2 regions of the Hydrogenophaga sp. RAC07 genome follow, and region 1 is predicted to be linked to the other one. Evidence: riboswitches for the same ligand, from Rfam matches in the RefSeq annotation. Region 1 holds a riboswitch; the other holds the start of a gene.

Evidence for each region. Region 1 has a riboswitch for glycine ahead of gcvT (glycine cleavage system aminomethyltransferase GcvT). Riboswitches for the same ligand answer to the same signal wherever they lie in the genome.
Region 2: it holds a riboswitch for glycine, as region 1 does, so the genes downstream of both, BSY239_RS09175 (D-amino acid dehydrogenase) here and gcvT (glycine cleavage system aminomethyltransferase GcvT) in region 1, are expected to answer to the same signal.

Annotation. Positions count from the first base shown of each region.
Region 1 is NZ_CP016449.1:1,243,932-1,251,915, forward strand. It holds gene gcvH (glycine cleavage system protein GcvH) at 1-116, opposite strand, end outside; gene gcvT (glycine cleavage system aminomethyltransferase GcvT) at 152-1,276, opposite strand; glycine riboswitch at 1,335-1,439, opposite strand; glycine riboswitch at 1,452-1,553, opposite strand; gene BSY239_RS05805 (hypothetical protein) at 1,585-2,097, opposite strand; gene BSY239_RS05810 (electron transfer flavoprotein-ubiquinone oxidoreductase) at 2,227-3,912, opposite strand; gene BSY239_RS05815 (SDR family oxidoreductase) at 4,045-4,827, shown strand; gene BSY239_RS05820 (DMT family transporter) at 4,828-5,772, shown strand; gene BSY239_RS05825 (acyl-CoA thioesterase) at 5,769-6,191, shown strand; gene BSY239_RS05830 (peroxidase-related enzyme) at 6,194-6,772, opposite strand; gene BSY239_RS05835 (carboxymuconolactone decarboxylase family protein) at 6,882-7,268, shown strand; gene BSY239_RS05840 (Bug family tripartite tricarboxylate transporter substrate binding protein) at 7,315-7,984, shown strand, end outside.
Region 2 is NZ_CP016449.1:1,963,118-1,971,101, forward strand. It holds gene BSY239_RS09165 (M20 aminoacylase family protein) at 47-1,222, shown strand; gene BSY239_RS09170 (tripartite tricarboxylate transporter substrate binding protein) at 1,243-2,235, shown strand; glycine riboswitch at 2,245-2,339, shown strand; gene BSY239_RS09175 (D-amino acid dehydrogenase) at 2,507-3,757, shown strand; gene BSY239_RS09180 (flavodoxin domain-containing protein) at 4,527-5,000, shown strand; gene BSY239_RS09185 (ABC transporter substrate-binding protein) at 5,135-6,322, shown strand; gene BSY239_RS09190 (branched-chain amino acid ABC transporter permease) at 6,437-7,300, shown strand; gene BSY239_RS09195 (branched-chain amino acid ABC transporter permease) at 7,297-7,984, shown strand, end outside.

The sequences.
Region 1 (7,984 bases):
AGGTCGACAAACACCACGTCGCCCAGCGCGTCCTGCGCATGCACGGTGATGCCGACGGTGGCGATGTCGCCGTCAACGCTGATCCATTCGTGGTCTTCGGTGTACTTGGTGGTCATGGGAAAGCTCCTGAAAAAAGAAGAGGGACAGGGATTCAACCGCGGAAGTAGCGGTTGGGCACAAAGGGCATGGCGCTGACTTCCATGGGCACCGGCTTGCCGCGCACCATGGCGTGCAGGCGCGTGCCCAAGGCCGCGTGTGCGGGGCTCACATAGCCCATGGCCACGGGCTTGTCGGCGCTGGGGCCGAGCAGGCCGCTGGTGACTTCGCCGATGGTCTCGCCGCCGGGGGTTTGCAGCGCGGTGTGGTCACGCACGGGAACACGTTCGAGCGCGATCAAACCGACACGCTTGCGTTGCAACGGCTCGGTGCCATCGAGCTGCGCGAGCACACGCGCCGCACCCGGAAAGCCGCCCGCTCGCGCGCCACCGGTGCGACGCACTTTCTGCATCGCCCAGTTGAGCGCGGCTTCCACCGGCGTGGTGGTGGTGTCGATGTCGTTGCCGTAGAGGCACAGGCCGGCTTCCAGGCGCAGCGAGTTGCGGGCGCCCAGACCCACCGGTTTCACCTCGGGCTCGGCCAGCAGGGCGCGGGCGAAGGCCTCGGCGCTCGCAGCCGGCACCGAGATCTCGAAGCCGTCTTCGCCGGTGTAGCCGCTGCGGGTGATGAAGAGGTCGGCGCCTTGCCAGTTGAAGGCGCCGCCGGTCATGAAGACCAGCTTGTCCACGCCGGGCACGAGCCGCTGAAGCGCCGTCACAGCTTGTGGGCCTTGCAGGGCAAGCAGGCCGCGATCGAACTGGGGCTCGACGGTGCAGCGGCTGCCGATGCGCTCGATGATGTGGGCCAGGTCGCCGTGTTTGCAGGCACCGTTGACGATCACGAAGAGGTCGGTGCCCCGGTTCACGAACATCAGGTCGTCGATGATGCCGCCGACGTCGTTGAGCAGCAGGCCGTAGCGCTGCTTGCCCACGGCCAGATCGATCACGTCCACCGGCATCAGCGACTCGAAGGCCGCGGCAGCATCCGCGCCCACCAGCCTCAGCTGGCCCATGTGCGAGACATCGAACAGGCCGGCGGCTGCGCGGGTGTGGTGGTGTTCAGCCATCAGGCCGGCGGGGTACTGCACCGGCATGCTGTAGCCGGCAAACGGCACCATGCGGGCGCCGAGTTCGGTGTGCAGGGCGTGCAACGGGGTCTTGAGGAGATCGGTGTCGGACACGGAGGGCTCGCAGGCAAAAGGGGCAGGCCCCAAGGGGGCGGAACACGGTTCATCCGTGCGCTGCCCCACTGTCCGCTTTACCTGAGAGATTCACGCGGGCGATGCCGCGTTTGCTCCTTCGGTGGATCGCCTCGATGAGCGATCTCTCTCCAGGGGGGTACACCGGCCTCGCGACCCGTGTTTGCCAGTCCTTTTGCCTGAGCGTTCAGGGCCACATGGGTGACCTCCTGCGCCTTCGGCGGCCACCTCGGGGGCGGCGCTCTCCTGACCCGGCCGAGTGTAGCCGACGGCATCCTGAAAAGGGTTGCTCAGGTGCTTTCCAGGGTGGATTCGGGCAGCAGCTTGGCCAGGCGTTCGCTGATCGCGTCGGCCCGTGCCGCGCCCGCCATGCCCTCGATGGCCATGAGCATGTCGCGGCTCACCGCCAGCATGGCAGCCGCGTCACGCGCTTCGCGCAACGCGTCCCGGAACTGCGCAGCCATCTCCTTGTGGCGTGGAGCGAACATGCGCTCGCTGATGTCGAACAAAAACATGCGTGCGCTGGCCAGTGAACGCGGTCCCGAAAAGGCGTCAACCGAGGCTTTGGTGCCCGCCGGTTCCTGCGGTGATGGCGTTGCAGGCGCAGGTGGGGCCTCGTCAACGATGTAGCCCTGGGCCAGCAACTCGCGCACGATCCCGGCGCCCAGGCCTCCAAAGAGCGCCTGCAGCGAGGCCGTGGCCTTGCGACCGTCCGCCACCAGCAGCACGGCGCGCTCGCGCTGGCCCAGCGTGCGTTGGCCGGGTTGCAGCTCGGCGCGGCCTTTGTCGGTCTTGTTCAGCATGGTGTGGCAGCGTGTGATGGCAGAAGCCCGCACTGTGGTCAGGCCATGTGACGACGCGGTGAAACACAGACGTGAAAAAGCCGCCCGGAGGCGGCTTGTCGAAGGAATCCCGGAAGGCCGTGACTTCGCTCACATGCCCGCGTAGTTCGGTCCACCGCCCCCCTCGGGCGTGACCCACACGATGTTCTGCGTCGGATCCTTGATGTCGCAGGTCTTGCAGTGCACGCAGTTCTGCGCGTTGATCTGCAGGCGGTCGGTGTTGTCGTCGTTCTTCACGTACTCGTAGACGCCTGCCGGGCAGTAGCGGCTCTCGGGGCCGGCGTACTTGGCCAGGTTGATCTGCACCGGCACGCTGTTGTTCTTGAGCGTGAGGTGGGCCGGCTGGTTCTCTTCGTGGTTGGTGTTGGACACGAACACGCTGGAGAGCTTGTCGAAGGTGATCTTGCCGTCGGGCTTGGGGTACGTGATCTTCGGCATCTCGTCGGCCGGGCGCAGCTTCAGGTGGTCGGGTGTGGTGTTGTGCAGCGTCCAGGGCGGCGTCTTCACGCCCACCTTGGGCAGGAACCAGTGCTCCACACCGGTCATGAGCTTGCCCAGCAACGGGCTCTTCTTGAACCAGTTCTTGAAGTTGCGGTAGGTCCAGAGCTCCTCATGCAGCCAGCTTTTCTCGAAGCGCTCGGTGAATCCGGAAAGCTCGTCGCTCTGGCGGCCGGCGGTCACCGCTTCAAACGCGGCTTCGGCGCAGAGCATGCCGCTCTTGATGGCCGCGTGGCTGCCCTTGATGCGCGCGGCGTTCAGAAAGCCGGCGTTGCAGCCCACCATGGCGCCACCCGGAAACACCAGCTTGGGCAGGGCCTGTGGCGTGCCGTTGTTCAGCGCGCGCGCGCCGTAGCCCAGGCGCTTGCCGCCTTCGATGTGCGCGAGGATGCTGGGGTGCGTTTTCCAGCGCTGCATTTCTTCGAACGGCGACATCCAGGGGTTCTGGTAGTCCAGGCCGACCACCAGGCCCAGCGTGACCTTGTTGCCTTCGAGGTGGTAGAGGAAACCACCGCCGAAGGTGTCGGCGTCCATGGGCCAGCCGGCGGTGTGCACCACCAGGCCGGGCTTGGCCTTCTCGGCCGGGATTTCCCACAGCTCCTTGATGCCGATGGCAAACGTCTGCGCGTCCTTGCCCTCGGTGAGCTTGTATTTGGCGATGAGCTGTTTGCCCAGGTGACCGCGCGCGCCTTCGGCAAACACGGTGTACTTGGCGTGCAGCTCCATGCCGAGCTGGAAGTGGCCGGTGGGCTCGCCGTCCTTGCCCAGGCCCAGGTGGCCGGTGGCCACACCCTTGACGGAGCCGTCCTCGTTGTAGAGCACTTCGGCCGCGGTGAAGCCCGGGAAGATTTCCACACCCAGGGCTTCGGCCTGCTCGCCCAGCCACTTGGTGACCGCGCCCAGGCTGATCACATAACAACCGTCGTTGTGGAAGTTGCGCGGCATCAGCCAGTCGGGCGTGCGGGTGGCGCCGGTCTCGGTGAGCACCAGCAAGTCATCGCCCGTCACGGGCTGGTGCAACGGGGCGCCACGTTCTTTCCAGTCGGGGAACAGTTCGGTGATGGCGATCGGGTCCATCACCGCGCCACTCAGAATGTGCGCGCCGGGCTCAGAGCCTTTTTCCAGCACACACACATTGATCTCGCTGCCCTTCTCGGTGGCCAGCTGCTTGAGGCGGATGGCGGTGGACAGGCCTGCGGGGCCGCCACCGACCACGACCACGTCGTATTCCATGGCTTCGCGGGGGCCGAACTGGGCCAGCAATTCATCGTGGGTCATCGGGGGGTCTCGCTGATAATGATTTTCAAGAAGGCGCAGAGTGTGCCTTGCGTGTCACTCGACAGACAGCATTTTATGCGGCACCCGCAAAAAATCGAACGGTCGTACTAATTTCTACTGAGGACTTGCATCGTGGCATACAGCATGGACTTGTCGGGCCGCGTGGCCTTGATCACCGGGGCATCGGGCGGGCTGGGCGAACAGTTCGCCAAAACCCTGGCCAAAGCCGGCGCGGCCGTGGTGCTCGCCAGCCGCCGCACCGACCGCCTCATGGCCCTGCGCGCACACATCGAAGCCGAAGGCGGCGACGCCCACGTGGTGGCCATGGACGTGACCGACCAGGCCTCCATCAAGGCCGCGGTGGCACACGCCGAAACGGAGGTCGGCGCGATCGACATCCTCGTCAACAATTCCGGCGTGAGCACCACGCAGCGTCTGCAGGACGTGAGCGAGGAAGACTACGACTTCATCTTCAACACCAACACCAAGGGTGCTTTTTTCGTGGCGCAAGAGGTGGGCAAGCGCATGCTGGCTCGTGCCAAGGGTGCGGCGCCCGGTACCTATGTGGGTGGGCGCATCGTCAACATCGCGTCCATGGCCGGCCTGAAGGTGCTGCCGCAGATCGGCGTGTACTGCATGAGCAAGGCGGCGGTGGTGCAGATGACCAAGGCCATGGCGGTGGAGTGGGGCAAGTACGGCATCAACGTGAACGCGATCTGCCCGGGCTACATCGACACCGAGATCAACCACCACCACTGGCAGACCGAACAGGGCCAGAAGCTCATCGGCATGTTGCCGCGCAAGCGGGTGGGTGTGCCGACCGATCTGGACGCGGTGCTGGTGATGCTGTGCTCGAACGAGAGCCATTTCATCAACGGCGCGGTGATCGCCGCCGACGACGGTTTCGGAGCCTGAATGACCACTGCGGTGCTGGGCCGGCCTTCGGGCTGGCCGCCGGGCATGGTCACCGGCATCTTCGCGGGCCTGGGTGCCGGCGCGTTCTGGGGCACGACCTTCATCGCGCCCCTGATTGCACCCGGTTTCAGCTCGATCGACCTCACCGTGGGGCGCTACCTCTCGTGTGGTTTGCTGTCGGTAGTTTTGTTGCTATGGGCCGCCCTTCGGGGTGACACGCAACGCCCCACGCTGGCCCAGGCGGGCGCGGCGCTCTGGCTCAGCCTGCTGGGCTACACCGGTTACTACCTGCTGCTGGTGCTGGCCATCCAGGCCGCGGGCGCGGCGCTGCCGGTGCTGATCATCGGCACCATTCCGTTGTGGATCATGTTGTTGGGCAAACCCAAAGGTTTGCGCTGGCGGTCGTTGGTGCCAGGCGTGTTGCTCACGGTGGCGGGCATGGCGCTGATGATGCAGGTGACGGCGCACGGGCAGGACGGAAGCGTGGGCACGAACCTGTGGCTCGGCATTCTTTACGCGGTGCTCGCCATGCTGTCTTGGACCGCGTTTGGCCTGCTCAATGCCCGCTGGCTGGCCAGACACCCCGAAGTCAATTCCACGGTCTGGGCCAATTGGCTCGGTCTTGCCGCGGGAGTGGGGGCGCTGGCCATCTGGGCGGTGGCCGGCACCGATCTGGCCACGCTGGTGTCGCGCCCGGGCTTCGGCACCTTTGTGGCGGTATGTGTGGTCACTGGCATCGGCGCAGCCTGGGTGGCCTCGGTGCTGTGGAACATGGCCAGCCGCCGGCTCAGCGCCAGTCTGGCAGGCCAACTCATCGTGAGCGAGACCGTGTTCGGACTCGTCTACAGCTTCGCCTGGGACGGCGCCTGGCCTGCTGCCTTGCAGTGGGCCGCGTGCGCGTTGTTCGTCCTCGGCATCATTGCTTCCATCAAGGCCCACCGATGAAGTTCGAGTTGCCCGCGCAGAAGAAAGAAGTGTTCTGCATGACCATCCCCATCCGCTGGGGCGACATGGATGCGATGGGGCATGTGAACAACACCACCTATTTCAGATACCTCGAGACGATCCGTATCGAGTGGATGCGCAGCATCGGCTGCCAACCCGACCCGCAGGGCGAGGGCCCGGTGATCGTCAATGCCTTCTGCACCTTCCACAAGCAGCTGGAGTTTCCCGGCGACGTGATCGCCACCATGTTTGCCAGCGATGTGGGGCGCAGCAGCTTCGAGACCTGGTGCACCTTGACGCGCAGCGACGACCCCGGGACGGTGTACGCCTCGGGCGGCGCGACCACCGTGTGGGTTGATTTTCCGAAGCAGAAGTCGGCGCCGATTCCCGACAGGCTGAGGTTGCGCCTGCAGGACTGAGTTCAGGCGGGCTTGGCCTTCGGCACCCGCCCCATCACATAAAACTCCGGGTTGGGCTGCATGTTGCTGAAGCTGGCCATGCGGTTGGACAGGCCGAAGAACGCGGTGATGGCGGCGATGTCCCAGATGTCTTCGTCGGAAAAACCGTGGGCGTGCAGCGGCGCGAAGTCGTCGTCGTTGACCTCGTGTGAATTCAGGCAGACCTTCATCGCGAAATCGAGCATGGCTTTCTGGCGCGGCGATATGTCCGCCTTGTGGTGATTCACCGCCACCTGATCGGCCACCAAGGGCTTCTTCTCGTAGATGCGCAGGATGGCGCCGTGCGCCACCACGCAGTAGAGGCAGTGGTTGGCTGCACTCGTGGTGGTTACGATCATTTCGCGGTCGCCCTTGGTCAGCGATCCTTCTTCCTTGAGCATCAGCGCGTCGTGGTACGCGAAGAACGCGCGCCACTCGGCGGGGCGGCGGGCGAGCGCCAGAAACACGTTGGGCACAAAACCGGCCTTGGCCTGAACTTCGAGCACCTTGGCCTTGATGTCTTCGGGCAGGTCGTTGATGTCGGGGGCGGGGTAGCGGTTCATGTCGGTCTCCGTTGGGTGCAAGTGGCGTTGGGTGCAACGCATGGTACCGGCCGCCACGGCCTTGCGGTATCGTTGACGCGACTTCCTTTCTCATCCTCCGGATCACACCATGCAAGACAACAACGACCCCGAATTCGAACGCGGACTTGCCATGCGCAAGCAGGTCATGGGCGAGGCCTTCGTGGCCCATGCGTTCGCCAACATGACCCCGTTCACCGAGCCGATCCAGCAGCACATCACGCGCAAGGCCTGGGGCGACGTGTGGCAGCGCGGCACGCTGGACCTGAAGACACGCAGCCTGATCACCGTGACCATGCTGGCCGCGCTGGGCAAGCAGCACGAGCTCAAAGGGCACGTGCGCGGTGCGCTCAACAACGGCGCCACACCGGCCGAGCTGCAAGAGGTGCTGCTGCAGGTGGCTGTGTACTGCGGCGTGCCCACGGCGGTGGAGGCCTTCCGCACAGCGGCCAGCGTGGTCGACGCCGAGCAGCCCTGAGGGCTGCCGCTACGATCGGATTTTTCATCCTCCCCGGAGCCTTGACATGACACTTTCACGCCCATCCCCGGTCCGTCGCGCCTTGCTCGCTGCGGGCCTTGTGTGCACCCTGGGCCTGGCCCAGGCGCAGACCACCACCCGCATCCTCGTGGGCTTCCCGCCCGGTGGCGGCACCGACGCGATCGCGCGCATCCTGGGCGAAAGGCTCAAGGAAGAGCTGGGTCATGCCGTCATCGTGGAGAACAAACCCGGCGCGGGTGGGCAGATCGCTGCACAGGCGCTCAAGGCCTCGGTGGCTGATGGCAACACCCTGTTCCTGAGCCACGACCACAGCATCACCATCCTGCCCATGGTGATGAAGGCCCCGGGCTACGAGCCGGCCAAGGACTTCGTGCCGGTGGCCGGATTCGCCACCTTTGTGAACGCGTTCGCGGTGTCCGGCGGCACGCCCGCCACCGGCTTCAAGGCCTATGTGGACGGTGTGAAGGCCGCCGGCGGCAAAGGCACGGTGGGCATTCCCGCGCCGGCCTCGGTGCCGCAGTTCCTGGTGCAGGTGATCGCGAAGCAGAACGGCCTGGACCTGGTGGCCGCACCCTACCGTGGCAGTGCACCCATGATGGCCGACATGCTGGGCAACCAGATCCCGGCCGGTGTGGCCTCCATTCCCGACTTCATTGAAAACCACAAGGCCGGCAAGCTGCGCGTGGTGGCCGTCA
Region 2 (7,984 bases), 720 kb from region 1:
GGCTTTGAATGCCGCTTCCCACGACCCCTCAGCCGGAGCACCTGCCTTGGAACGTCTCAGCGATCTTGCAGTTCAGGAGTTCGTCGCACTGCGGCGCGACATCCACCGCCATCCCGAACTGGCCTTCGACGAGCACCGCACCAGTGCCCTGGTGGCGCAGAAGCTGCAGGCCTGGGGTTACGCGGTGATTACCGGCCTGGGCGGCACCGGGGTGGTGGGCCAGCTGCGCCGCGGCAGCTCCACGCGGGTCATCGGACTGCGCGCGGACATGGACGCGCTGCCCATCGTCGAGGACAGCGGCACCGACTGGTCCAGTTGCCACCACGGCGTGATGCACGCCTGCGGTCACGACGGCCACACCGCCATGCTGCTGGCCGCCGCGCAGCACCTGGCCACACAAGGCAGGTTCGACGGCACACTCAACCTGATCTTCCAGCCCGCCGAAGAAGGCGGTGGTGGCGCCCTGAAGATGATGGAGGACGGCCTGTTCGAGCGTTTCCCCTGCGACGCCATCTTTGCCATGCACAACATGCCCGGCTTCGCGCAGGGCCAGCTGGTGTTTCGCAGCGGAGCGACGATGGCCTCTTCCGACTACGCCACCGTCACGCTGCACGGCATGGGCGGCCATGGCGCCATGCCCCACAAGGCGACCGACGTGGTGGTCGCGGCGGCGTCCATCGTCATGGCGCTGCAGACCATCGTCTCGCGCCATGTGGACCCGATGCAGCCGGCCGTGGTCACCGTGGGCGCCGTGCACGCGGGCCAGGCCAACAACGTGATTCCCGCCTCGGCCCGGCTGGAGCTGAGCGTGCGTGCCCTGGACCCGCAGGTGCGTCGCAGCGTCGAGCAACGCATCCGCGACCTGGTTCGCCTGCAGGCCGAGAGCTTCGGTGTGCGCGCCGAGATCGACTGGCGCCCCGGCTACGCGGTGCTGGTCAACGACGCTCGGCAGACCGAGCTGGCCCTCGCGGTGGCACAGGCGCATTTTCCGCCCGAGCAGGTGGTGGCCCAGGGCCCCATGCTCACCGGCAGCGAAGACTTTGCCTTCATGTTGGAGCGTGTGCCGGGCAGCTATTTGTTCATCGGCAACGGCGCCGGCCAGGAGCCCGGCGCCTGCATGGTGCACAACCCCGCCTACGACTTCAACGACCACAACATCGCCACCGGCGCCGCGTACTGGATCGCGCTGGTCAACACGCTGCTTTCCCCCAACCCACCCTGAACAACCCACTGGAGACACCCATGAACAGCCCCTTCAAAACCCTGGTGGCCGCGGCGGCCATCGCCCTGGCCAGCGTATCCGGCGCAGCACAGGCGCAGAGCTACCCCACCCGGCCGGTGACGCTGATGGTGCCCTACCCGGCTGGTGGCCTGTCGGACGTGATCGCGCGCTCGGTCAACAACACCCTGGGCAAACAACTGGGCCAGCCGGTCGTCATTGAGAACCTGGGTGGAGCCAGCGGGTCGATTGCCGCGCAGAAAGTGCTCAACGGTGCCAGCGACGGCTACACCGTGTTCCAGGGTTCACCCAACGAACTCATCCTCGCGCCCTTGGCCATTGCGTCCATCAAGTTCAAGAGCGAGGACTTCCGTCTGGTGCAGATGATCGCCACCGCGCAGATCGCGTTTCTCGCCCGCAAGGACTTCCCCGCCAGCACCGTGGACGAGTTCCTGGACCAGGCCCGCAAGGCGGCGCAGCAGGGCCGGCCCCTGACCTACGCCAGCGTCGGCCCCGGCTCGTTCTACCACCTGCTCGGCGAGCACCTGTCCAAGGTCACCGGCATTCCCATGGTGCATGTGCCGTACAAGGGCGCAGCGCCGGCCGAGCAGGACCTGCTGGCCAGCCAGGTCGACTTTTTCCTGGCGCCCTACGGCAAGAAGTACGACGACATGCACAAGAGCGGCCGCGTCAAGGTGCTGGCCATGCTCAACAGCGAGCGGCTCGAGAACGTGAAGAGCTACCCCGCCATCACCGAGAGCACCCAGCTCAAGAACTTCACCTTCAACATCTGGACCGGCTACTTCGTGAAGAAGGACACCCCGGAGCCGGTGGTGACCACGCTGCACAAGGCCATCACCGAAACGCTGGCCGATCCCGGCGTGCACCAGGCGCTGGAAGCGAACAGCCAGCTGCTGGCCAAGCCGCTGTCACTCAAGGCGGTGGACCAGGCCTACGCCGACGGCATCCAGCAGTTCCGCGCCATCGCGAAGTCGATCCAGCTGCAGGCACAATAAGCGCCTCAAACACGTCGACCGGGAGAGACTGGCCTGAAAAGCAGGCTGGCGCCGAAGGAGCAACCGCCCCGGAAACTCTCAGGCAAAAGGACCGGTCGACACGCAACACACTCTGAAGAGTGGCCGGGATTCGTCCCCCGGCCCACCGCAGGAGCAAGCCAGCCCCAGGGGCCGGTGAATCTCTCAGGTCACAAACAGAGGGGGTCATGGTCCGCACACGGTGTGCGGACTGTGTCCTCCATTGTTTGACGACTCTGCAAGCGAGATTCCCATGGCACACCTCATCGTCATCGGCGGCGGCATCACCGGCGTCACCAGCGCCTACGCCCTGGCCCGTCAGGGCCACCAGGTCACCCTGATTGAAAAACACCGCTACGCGGGCATGGAAACCAGCCATGCCAACGGCGGCCAGCTCTCGGCCTCCAACGCCGAGGTCTGGACCCATCCTTCCACCCTGCTCAAGGGCCTGAAGTGGATGTTCAAGGCCGACGCACCGCTGCTCGTCAACCCCACCCCGAGCTGGCACAAGCTCAGCTGGTTCGCCGAGTTCGTCGCGTCCATCCCCAAGTACCGCAGCAACACCGTGGCCACCACGCGCCTGGCCATCGCGGCACGCGAGCACCTGTTCGGCTGGGCACGGGCCGAGGGCATCGACTTCGACCTGAAGCGCCAAGGCATCCTGCACATCTACCGCGACCGCGCCGGCTTCGAGCACGCGGGCGAAGTCTCCAGGCTGCTGGCCGAAGGCGGCCTGCCGCGCCGCGCCGTCACGCCCGACGAGATGCGCGCCATCGAGCCCACCCTGCAAGGCGACTACTTCGGCGGCTACTACACCGAGAGCGACAGCACCGGCGACATCCACAAGTTCACCCACGGCCTGAGCAAGGCCTGTGCACGGATGGGCGTGCATCTCATGACCGGCCAGACGGTGGCCCGCGTGCGCAGCACCGGCACCAACGCGAAGGTGACGCTGTCCGACGGGCAGGTGGTGAATGCCGACGCCGTGGTGATCAGTGCCGGCGTGCACAGCCGCGCGCTCGGCGCCCAGCTCGGCGACCGGCTCAACGTGTATCCGGTCAAGGGCTACTCCATCACCGTGATGCTGAACGACGAACAGAGTCAGGCCGCCGCGCCGCAGGTGAGCTTGCTGGACGACGAGACCAAGCTGGTGACCAGCCGCCTCGGTGTGGACCGATTCCGTGTGGCCGGCACGGCCGAGTTCAACGGCATCAACCTCGACATCCGCGCCGACCGCATCCGGCCGCTGGTGAACTGGGTGAACCAGTGTTTCCCGGGTGTGAGCACCCGCAGGGTGGAACCCTGGGCCGGCCTGCGGCCCATGATGCCCGACATGATGCCGCGCGTGGGCGCGGGCAGACAGGCCAACGTGTTCTACAACACCGGCCATGGCCACCTGGGCTGGACACTCTCGGCCATCACGGCGCACCAGCTCGGCGAGCATGTGGCGCAGTGGGAACGCATGCGCTCAGGCTTGGCGGTGCCTGTGGCGGCCTTGGGGTGACCGAGCTGCCCGGTTCATGGAGCGCTGTGGCGCCTGGCCCCGCTGCACCCGGCACCCGACGCCAACGCGCCCGATGTCACACAACACGAATCGGTTCCGGTTGGAAACAGGTTGGGTGCAAGAAGCGGGCGGCAGCGAGACGGACGAGGACGGCTGGCGCTGGATGTCCTGCAGGAAACGCAGCAGGGCCGGATCGCGCTGGCATTGCGGCACCGCGCGTTCGGTCAGGGCCAGTCGTGAACGAGGACCGTACGTACCCGAGAACGCCCTGTCGCGGGTTGCGGTCCTGGATGCGCTCCAGGTCTTCGTGGCAGCGGGCCGCGATCTGCCGGGCCACGAATTCGGTATGACCGCTGAGGGAGTAATAAACCACGAGGATGCGGCTCACGACGGTGCTCCTTTCCAACGGCGGATTCACTTGACCAGCAGTCTGTGCGGTGCGGCAAACAACCCGCTTGAGCGCGCTCAATGCCGACGCACCTGGTTGCGCGGACGTTTGTCCCGGCATGGAATGACCTCTGCGGTGTGGGTTCTCGCGGGTACCGGATGGTTGGCACTGGATGTGAACTTTCAGCAGGCTGTTCATCCGACCCGGATTTGGGAAGCTGTGGTGACGAGGCCACCAGCAACTTGACTCTGGAAAACGCATGTACAACCCACTGAAACGTCCCAACCAACCCGCACGGGTAGCGCCGGGCCAGCCACCCAAAGCGAAGGGTTTTCCCGGATGGCCGGCGGAAAAACATGAAGTATATTGCCTGTACCCCCTATGAGCACCCCTTCAAAACTCCTCATCCTGGTCGGCACCATGACCAACACGGCCGAGTACGTGGCACAGGCCATCGAGATGGATTGCGTGGATCTCGTCCCGTCCATCGAGGTCCGCATGATGGATGGGCTGGACATCTCGGTGTTTGACGAAGATGCACTTTACGTCATCTGTTCCTCCACCTACGGCGCGGGCGACGTGCCCGACAACGCCCGCCATCTCTACGAATCCCTGGCCAGCCAACCCAAATTCCTGGGCAGCGTGCGTTATGGCGTGATCGCGCTGGGCGACAGCGTCTACCCCCAGACCTTCTGCAACGGCGGCCTGCGCTTCGATGAACGCCTGGCCGACCTGGGCGCGGTGCGCATCGGCGAGGTGTTCCGCCACGACGCTTCCGCCGGCACCGAACCCGAGGTGGTGTGCACGGCCTGGGCGCGCGATTGGCTGGCACTGGCACTGCCCGCAACCGCCTGACCCGGCGTTCGCCGATTCATATATAAATAGTTCAAGCCTCAAGTACGGGTTATTCTGTATCGCCAATCGATACCCCGCCGTCTACATTCCCCCTGCACCTCATCGCTTTCCGCCAACCCACCTGGAGATCCCCAATGACCACTCGCCGACTTGTCCTGACCCGAAGCGCTGCCGTGATCGGCGCCGCGTCCACCGGCCTGTTGTTGCCCGAATTCGCGCGCGCACAGTCGGACAAGGTCCGCGTGGGTTTCATGCTGCCCTACACCGGCACCTTCGCCCAGCTGGGCGTGGCGATTGAAAACGGCTTCCGCATGGCACTCAACGAACAGGGCGGCAAGCTCGGCGGCCGAGAGGTCGAGTTCTTCAAGGTCGACGACGAGTCGAACCCGGCCAAGGGCATCGAGAACGCCACCCGCCTGGTGCAGCGCGACAAGGTCGACGTGCTCGTGGGCACGGTCCACTCCGGCGTGCAGATGGGCATCCACAAGGTGGCACGCGACAGCGGCGTGCTCAGCCTGATCCCCAACGCCGGCGTGCACGTGGCCACCCGTGCGCAGTGCTCGCCCAACGTCTTCCGCACCTCGTTCACCAACTCCCAACCCACGCTGGCGCTGGGCAAGGCCATGATGGAGCGCGGCCACAAGAAGGCCGTGTGGATCACCTGGAACTACGCGGCCGGCGAAGAGGCCTTTGAAGGCTTCGAGAAGAGCTACACCGAAGCCGGCGGCACCATCATCAAGAAGCTGGGCCTGCCCTTCCCCAACGTGGAATTCCAGGCCCTGCTGACCGAGATTGCCTCGCTCAACCCCGATGCCGTGGCCTGCTTCTTTGCCGGTGGCGGCGCGGCCAAGTTCCTGCGCGACTTCGCAGCCGCTGGCCTGAACAAGAACATCCAGCTCTACGGCTCGGGCTTCCTGACCGAGGGCGTGCTCGATGCCGCCGGTGATGCCGCCAACGGCGTGCTGACCACCATGCACTACAGCGACTCGCTGGACACGCCGCGCAACAAGAAATTCCGCCTCGAGTACGCCAAGACCTTCCGCATGCAGCCTGACGTGTATGCGGTGCAGGGCTACGACACGGGTCTGCTGCTCATCAAGGGCGCCAACGCGGTCAAGGGCGACCTGAACAACAAGCAGGCGTTGTACGCGGCCATGAACAGCGCCGAGATCGACAGCCCGCGCGGCAAGTGGAAGATGAGCGCGGCCCACAACCCGATCCAGGACATGTACCTGCGCAAGGTCGAGAACAAGGAAAACAAGGTGATCGGCATTGCGCAGAAAGCCGTGGCCGATCCGGCCACCGGCTGCCGCATGGCATAAGGTTCACAAAACGATCGCACCCCGACCGGGCCCGTCGATCCGCAGGCCGGCGTCTTACGGGCGCTGGCCTGTTTTTTGCACGCTACCCGGCTCCGTCCACCCATCTGCCCGCCCATGGATTTCGCCAACTTCCTCATCCAGTTGCTCAACAGCCTGCAATACGGCCTGTTGCTGTTCATGCTGGCCGCCGGCCTCACGCTGATCTTCGGGATCATGGGTGTGGTCAACCTGGCGCACGGCAGCTTCTACATGCTGGGCGCCTACCTCGCCTGGTTCCTGGTCGGGCAACTGGACAGCCTGGTGCTGGCCATCGTGCTTGGGACGGTGATCGCCGTGGCGCTGGGCTGGTTGCTGGAGTGGTCGCTGTTCCGGCACTTCTACCACCGCGACCACCTCGACCAGGTGCTGCTCACCTTCGGCCTGATCTACATCTTTGAAGAAGTGCGCTCCATCCTCTGGGGCGACGATGTGCACGCGGTGCAGGTGCCCGAGGTGCTGAACTGGTCGATCCCGCTGACCGAGAACCTCTCGTACCCGGTGTACCGCCTCGTGATGTCGGGCGTGTGCATTGCGCTCGCCCTCGGCCTGTACCTGCTGATCTCCAGGACCCGCCTGGGCATGAAGATCCGCGCCGGAGCTTTCAACCGCGAGATGACCGAGTCGCTCGGCATCAACATCCGCCTCATCCATGGCGTGGTGTTCGCGCTGGGTGTGGCGCTGGCCGCCATCGCCGGCATGATCGCCTCGCCCATTGCCAGCGTCTACCCCGGCATGGGCAGCTCGGTGCTGATCATGTGTTTTGTGGTGGTGGTCATTGGCGGCATCGGCTCGGTGCGCGGTGCCCTGGTGGCTGCACTGCTGGTGGGCCTGGTCGACACCTTCGGCAAGGTGCTGGTGCCGCAGATCGCCGGCATGGCGGTCTACATGTTGATGGCACTCGTGCTGCTCTACAAGCCCGAAGGGCTGTTCAAACAATGAGTTCTCCGAAAGCCCAACTCGAGAAGCTGCCGCGCAGCATCCAGGCCATCCTGGTGCTGGGCGCCATCGCGCTCGCTGCGTTTCCGCTCATCCCGGTCACGGGTGGCGAGTTCTACCTGCAGATGCTCTCGCAGATGATGATCCTGGCGATCTTTGCCATGAGCCTCGATCTGTTGCAGGGCGTGAGCGGTCTGGTGTCGCTCGGTCACGCGGCCTACTTCGGCCTCGCCGGCTATGCGCTGGCTTTCCTCACGCCGGCCGACACCCCCATCAGCCTGTGGTGGGCCCTGCCCGTCTCGGCGCTGGGCGCGGGTCTGGCCGCACTGATCATCGGTTTCTTCGTGGTGCGCACCCACGGCATCTACTTCATCATGGTCACCATGGCGTTCGCGCAGATGGTGTTTTTCCTGTTCTTCGACAACAAGGCTCTCGGCGGCTCGGACGGTGTGTACGTGAACTTCCGCCCCGACGCTTCGGTGTTCGGCTGGACCGGCATCGACCTCGAGAACAAGACCACGTTCTACTACTTCACGCTGTTGCTGCTGGTGCTGGTCTATGCCTTCCTGCGCCGGCTGTTGTTCTCGCCGTTTGGCCGCGTGCTCGCCGGCATTCGCGTGAACGAACACCGCATGCGCGCGGTGGGCTATGGCACCTTTGGCTACAAACTCGCGGCCTTCACCCTGG